2 regions of the Paenibacillus sp. FSL R7-0333 genome follow, and region 2 is predicted to be linked to the other one. Evidence: predicted binding sites of a transcription regulator. Region 2 holds the regulator's gene; the other holds the start of a gene.
What was found. The regulator CtsR, encoded in region 2, represses protease genes until heat stress. The targets are predictions, from matches to a motif close to ATGGTCAATAAAGGTCAAACA.
Positions count from the first base shown of each region.

Region 1: a site for CtsR is predicted at 1,461-1,481, ahead of clpP (ATP-dependent Clp endopeptidase proteolytic subunit ClpP). Genes of this name have one in related genera too.

Region 1 covers NZ_JBBOBZ010000001.1:7,576,053-7,579,465, reverse strand. The annotation lists gene MKY86_RS32770 (sugar-binding transcriptional regulator) at 1-1,008, opposite strand, end outside; tRNA gene MKY86_RS32765 (tRNA-Arg) at 1,301-1,375, shown strand; gene clpP (ATP-dependent Clp endopeptidase proteolytic subunit ClpP) at 1,569-2,165, shown strand; gene MKY86_RS32755 (GDSL-type esterase/lipase family protein) at 2,253-2,891, opposite strand; gene MKY86_RS32750 (PdaC/SigV domain-containing protein) at 3,058-3,413, opposite strand, start outside.
Region 2 covers NZ_JBBOBZ010000001.1:6,557,548-6,560,960, forward strand. The annotation lists gene MKY86_RS28005 (protein arginine kinase) at 1-850, opposite strand, end outside; gene MKY86_RS28010 (UvrB/UvrC motif-containing protein) at 880-1,401, opposite strand; gene MKY86_RS28015 (CtsR family transcriptional regulator) at 1,432-1,893, opposite strand; gene MKY86_RS28020 (GNAT family N-acetyltransferase) at 2,256-3,413, opposite strand, start outside.

The DNA.
Region 1 (3,413 bases), 1.0 Mb from region 2:
AACAGCCGCCGCCTCGTCGATGACGAGAATATCCTCTTGCCCAAACCGCAGCATCGCATGAATGGCCTTCGCCTTGCGTTTGCCACCGGCAATACCGATAACGACTTCCGTACGGATAATGTCTTCCAGGCGCAGCCCCATGGTCCGCATCGTATGAACCACTTCGCCATTTTCATTGAAATAGTATCCGAAGGACTCGGCTACGGCTCCCTCGCTCTGAATCTCTGAGATCGTCCCGGAGTCCAGCTTGCGGCGGTGGGTCATTTCAATGGCGTCGCCTATTCCATGTACAATAATACGCGATCTGCGGATAATTTGTACAATCTCTCCAATATTGGAGTCCTGCGCAAGCGACTCATATGCGTCTCCGCTAAGCAGATCGGGCACATGCAGCAGACGGTAATTGGCGCCAATCCGTTTGGCCATGGTTGAAGCAATGGTGTTGGCCTGTATCTCCATGCTCTCTCCCAGTCCTCCACGCGCCGGAACAACCCAGGCGTTCTTATAGGAAAGGGATAGCGGCGGGGTCAACTGATCGGCCATCTCGGCTAGCGTTGATCCGCCTGTGACGGCAATCGTATCGTCACTCCGCAGTACGCTGAGCAGTGCCTTGGAGCCTGCGCGCCCCAGCTCACGCTTGGTGAACGGCGATGTCTCACAATCGCCAGGTACCACAATTACTTTGGTGAGACCGTACGTTGTACGAATTTTCTCTTCCAGATCATCCAGGCCGAATAGGCTCTTGGCGACCGGCTCCAGCAGGTCAAGCAGTCTGCGACCGGCATCGCTAATGCGCATACCGACGCTCTCGATCTCAATGAGCCCCTGCGATTTCAGAAGATCCGTCTCGGCGCGCAGCACCCGCTCGGTCATATCAAGCGATGCGGCTAACGTCCTGCGCCCAATAATATCGGACAGCATGATCTGATGTAGAATCGTATACCGTCTCTTAAGGGTTTCCATGAGATCAGGCAGAAGCTGCTTTTGGATTTCCAATAGATTACGCATGCTTTCACTCCTGCAACTTCGTCTTTCTCTTATCCCTTGTTCGTGGTCTCAAAATGTCCCGGGTTAACTTTTTAAGTCCCACCCATATTCTACCCAAAACTGACGCCAAGTGCAAGTGTTCCGAGACTATAATTCTCAGCCCGCTTTCATCTTATACATGGGCTTGTCCGGAAGCCCGCTGGCAGGAGGCGCATCTCCGGCTCTATTAATGGAGGCAGAGAAAACTATTTTTGCGCAGGATGCCTAATACGCATTGCTTTTATCCGAGAAATATATTATAATAACTTCTGTTGCGCCCGTGGTCCAATGGATATGACGTAGGCCTCCGAAGCCTGAGATCCAAGTTCGATTCTTGGCGGGCGCGCCATTATTTTCAAGCTTGTACATAATTTAGTGACGATTATATTATATTTAACCAATGAGCCGCTTGAGGGCTCTTTTTTTTGAAAGTAAGTTTGACTTTCTTTGACTTTTTGTTTGAATTTGTTTATCATGTGGTTAATACGGTAACAGTAAAAAATGAACCCATTCGAAGCACCAATTTCAAGGAGGTTTTCCACGTGAGTTATATTCCTATGGTAGTAGAACAGAGCAACCGCGGTGAGCGCGCTTATGACATCTATTCCCGCCTGCTGAAGGACCGCATCATTTTCCTTGGAACGGAGGTTAATGACGTGGTTGCCAATTCCATCATCGCACAAATGCTCTTCCTGGCTGCCGAGGACCCGGATAAGGATATTCACCTGTATGTGAACAGCCCAGGCGGTTCCATCACAGCGGGTATGGCCATCTTCGATACAATGCAATACATTAAGCCGGATGTGTCCACCATCTGTGTAGGTATGGCCGCTTCCATGGGAGCGTTCCTGCTGAATGCCGGCGCCAAGGGCAAGCGCTTCGCCCTGCCGAACAGCGAAATCATGATTCACCAGCCGCTAGGCGGTGCTCAGGGGCAGGCTTCGGATATCGAGATCCGCGCCCGCCGCATCATCAAGCTGCGTGAGAAGCTGAACCGCATCTTGTCCGAGCGTACAGGCCAGCCGCTGGAGAAGATCGAGAAGGATACTGACCGCGACTACTTCATGAGCGCTGCAGACGCTGCTGAATACGGTATCGTAGACAAGGTAATTGAGAAGACTCTGCCCACAGGCGTATAAGTACCTGCTCCAATGAATACACAAAGAGGCTGTAACAGACCGGTCCGGTCCCGTTACAGCCTCTTTCTTATGCCCAGCCATTGCTGCCTACCTTAAGCTCCCGTACCCAAGGGCATCCAGCTTGCCTGCAATTACGCGGTAGCCTCTGCCGTTCGGGTGAATATGGTCCAGGAACAGCAGCCCCCGCTCATTACCGGCAAATTCATGGTATACCGAAGCAAACCCTACGTTATTGCTGCTGTAGCCTGCTGCATAGCGGTTGAACTCGCGCACCCACTCTGTTGCTTCATTCACCTGAGGGTAGGGATTATACAGGCCTACCATCCGGATGATGTAGGGGCTGCGGGAACCTGCTTTGAGCTGTGTCAGGCTGCCCATGATGTCGCTGTAGTTACGCTTGCAGTCCCTAAGCGCCTGCTGCAGTAAGCCCTGGAATTCACCGGGCCGGGGCCCGGCTGCCCGGGCTGCCTTAATCAAGTCGTTGCCGCCAATGGACAGCGTAATGATCTGCGCATCCTTCACCGCCGCCCGGTAGACATTCGAGCTTCTCAGCCGTTGCTTCAGCCCCCCGGTGGTCAGACCGTTGACGCCAAGATTCGCCGGCACCACTGGTGTACCCAGCCTCCCTTCCGCCATCCGGCGGTAGACGGGGACGAAGCCGTTCCCGGGCAGCGCCCCGAAGCCGGTTGTAAGTGAATCCCCGATCGCTGTATAAGCATAGACCATAACCTTCCCCTCCCCGTTATAAGCTGCTTGCCTTCTATAGCTTATGACTATCCGGGTGAAGTGGTAACGGCAGGGCAGGCTGATTAGGCCGTGGATGAAGGGTTTGCATGAAGAATGCCCCTGCGTCTCCCGGAGGAGATGCAAGGGCATCTGGATAATTATTTTATTATTTCAGCGCCGCGAACGGACTGCTTCCATCCGGCAGGAGTTCCTTGAAGCTGAAGTTGAATTCCGGGAAGCCCTCGGCATATGCCGTGTATTCGTATAACTGGAAGAAGAGCACCGCTTTGCCATCTTTCAGATAGAAGTACTTCTCGGTATTCAGTCCATTGAACCCGCCCAGATATCCTCCGTTAGCTTTGATCTCGGTGGCCAGCTTGGCATTGAGCTGTTTCTTGTAATTAGGGTTGGCACCGAACAGATCGCCCAGCAACAGACGTTTCCCGTCTTTGAGCGAGAAGGTGAACGCATTGCGGTAAGTCATCCCATGGGCACCGCCGGTATACCCGTATTGATTGGTGA
Region 2 (3,413 bases):
TCACAGCAGCATAGGCCAGAATTCCGTAGGAGCGCTTGATACGGTCCGTAATCCGCAGAGCGGAATCGACCAGCAGGCGTTCGCGGGCGTTGCGTTCATGCTCTATAATCTGGGTGACTACGCTGTGAAGATTCTCAATAATCTCATTTTCGGTCTGTCCAAGCGTAATCTGGTTGGAGATCTGAAAGATATTCCCTACTGCTTCGCTGCCTTCACCATAAATTCCTCTAACGGTAAGCCCCACCTGATTAACTGCGGACAAAATGCGGTTGATCTGATGCGTCATCACCAAGGCCGGCAGATGCACCATAACCGAGGCTCTCAGCCCTGTTCCCACATTGGTGGGACAGCTTGTTAAGTAGCCTCTGCGGTCATCGAAGGCGTAATTGACAGCAGCCTCGAAAATATCATCGATGGCGGTTGCCCTTACCCAGGCTTCTCTGACCTGCAGCCCCGGGAACAGGCATTGAATCCTGAGATGATCCTCCTCATTGATCATAATGCTGACCGACTCGTCCTCATTAAGAATGACTGCCCCGCCCTTGGAATCATCCGCCAGGTTAGGACTGATGAGGTGCTTTTCCACCAGTACCTTTTTGTCCAGCTCACCCAGCTCATCCAGTCTCAACAGCTCGAAGCTGCCGAAGTCGGCCGAAGCTTCACCCTGAAATACGGGGGCAAGCTGCTCCAGCACCTCCTCCGACTGCTCTCTTGAAGCGAGCAGCGGGAACGGAAGATGCTCCAGATTACGGGCGATCCGCATACGGCTGCTGATGACAATCTCGGAATGGCTGCCGCCGCAGCGCATCCAGTCACTCAGTGCTTGTTCGGTAAACCGGAGACTTGACATGCCCGGATCCCTCCTATATATCAAAGACTTTACTCTTGTGGCATTTCTTTTTCAAGCTTGCGGATTCTGTCCCTCAGCTCAGCTGCGGTCTCGAACTCCTCCTGCACGATACTCTGCTGCAATTCCTGCTTCAGCTCATCAATCTGGCGCTTGCACATGATCTGTGCGCCCGCCCGCTTGGGCAGCTTGCCGACATGCGCTGTACTGCCATGCACCCGTCTGAAGAGCGGGTCGAGCGTACTGTCGAAATACTTATAGCAAGAGCTGCAGCCGAACCGTCCCAGCTTGCTGAACTGTGAATAGGTCATGCCGCAGTTTTCACAATGCAGACCCTGCACATTCTGTGCTGCTGTCTTGCTCTTGCCTGCGCCTTCCAGATCCAGAAGACCGGAAAGCAAGCTGTGGATAGAGAAGCCTCCCGCAGTTCCGGGAATCAGTTCACCCTTCTCCCGCGCACAGCTTTCGCAGATATGAAATTCCGTCTTCTCCCCGTTCACAATCTTCGTGAAGTGGAGTGTAGCCGGTTTGACGCCGCATTCCTGGCATAGCATGAGCGGTGTCCCTCCTTACCATTTGACAAATTATTTGCCCAATAAAGAGATTAGCATAGCCTTCATAAGCTTGGCACGAATCTCATCCCGGTACGGCAGATTAACCGTCAGGCATTCCCGGGAAACCGCAGACCGCATCAGACACGCTTCACGTTTGGAGAGGAAACGGGCCTCCTCCAGCTGATAAATCAGCCCTTCGGCAGAATTCTGATCAATATCATTCCCTATCGTGGAGTTCAGATGTGCGTATAAGGCCACATTCTGAGGCAGCTCATAGCGCTGAATCCGGATATATCCGCCGCCGCCGCGTTTACTCTCCACCACATATCCCTTTTCCAATGTGAACCGTGTGCTGATGACATAATTGATCTGTGACGGGACACAGGAGAACTGGTCCGCCAGATCATTGCGCTGAATTTCCACCGTACCTTCGGGACTTTCATGCAAAATATTCTTCAGATATTGTTCAATAATATCGGAGATATTACGCATCACTCATCCTCCAGTGTATAAGCATTGGTTAAATCTGTGCTGCGCCAACGCCTGCCGTCAGAGACATGCTCTTAAGAACTTAACCCGGGCAATGTAATAAGAATCGGCGGCAATAGCCTCTGCACTGCGCTTTTTCTCTAAATGTTACATTCCTGAGAACGATGATATCCGGCCTGCGTTGACTTTGACTTTCTTTGACTTTTTCATATTATAACATATTCTCGCTGAATGCCAAGAGGTTACTCTTATTTTTTACGTTTTGGCTGTATTGTATTCCGGTTGCCTGCTTCGTTCACTGAATGGAGGCGTTATGTATAGGACAGCTCCTCCCTTTCCAAGGGAAGAGGAAGAGCCGTTCTCTGTCAGAAAAAATCGAATAATGCCGTCTCGGCCTGCGGAATCAGCGCTTCAAGCCAAGCTGTCGCCTCAGCAGTCCCGGATAATTGTCCGTACTTTGCCGCCTGAAGCGGGCGCTTGTATCCCATCAGCAGCACAGTAAGCGTGCCGATACTGCATTCCAGGTCAGCCTCTGACCGCTCGCCCTGAATCCGGGTGAACGTCGCTGCCCCTTGCTCCGACACAGTCCACTGCCATAACCCGTTGTTCCATGATGCATGCTTATCTTCAATATAAAGCACCCGCTCCCGGTCACCCTCCGGCACATTGAAGATCATGTTCTCCACAAAAGCCTTAGCATTGACGATACGCGCCATGAAGTATGGATAATTCTCCTGCGCAATCCGCGGATCGGGAAGCAGGAAGGGCAGAATGTCGTCAGCCGGCACCAGCTTCAGCTGTGCAGCCGTAATCATGGAGTCGTGATTGGCCAGGAATGTCCACAAGCCCTGGCGGGCAAGCTCGTTCCCATAGATAAACTCATCTATGACCAGCTCCTGCTGCACTATTTTATACAGCACATAGCCCTCCGGTTCACCCTGCTCTGAATAAAACACACAGGAATGCGTAGCATCATCAAGCACACTTTCCTTCCACCAGGTCTCAGTGCGCTGGAGAGTCCCGTTATACCTCATGGCGAATTGGTCGTACAACTGCTGGAATACTGCAAGATCCGGGATATCGCGCTTCACGCTGCCCTTATTCTCCGTCTTGTGCGGGAACTTCCCTACCGGAAGGGTGTATTTCTTATACTCACAGTAGATCTCCCAGCCGAATTTACGGTAAAAGGGAATCAGGAACGGATGCAAAAAGGACAATGTCTGACCGGCTTCATTCATCGTCTCGAGCGCATGGGTCAGCAGATGGGCTACATAACCCTGCCGGCGGTTCTCCGGCCAAGTGGCTACACCGGCGATGCCCCCCATAGAAATGGGCTTGCCTTGTATATATACCTGTAGCGGAAGAAGCGTCAGCTTCGCACCGATGCTGTCTCCTTCAAAAATCCCCCAGGTTTGTTCCGGTTTGAAGCTCTCCTTGGCGCGTACTCTGTCTTCTGCAGAAACCTTATACTTAAAAGCATATTCGGACAAGCTTAGGCTGTCCTCAAATTCTCCGGCACGTAA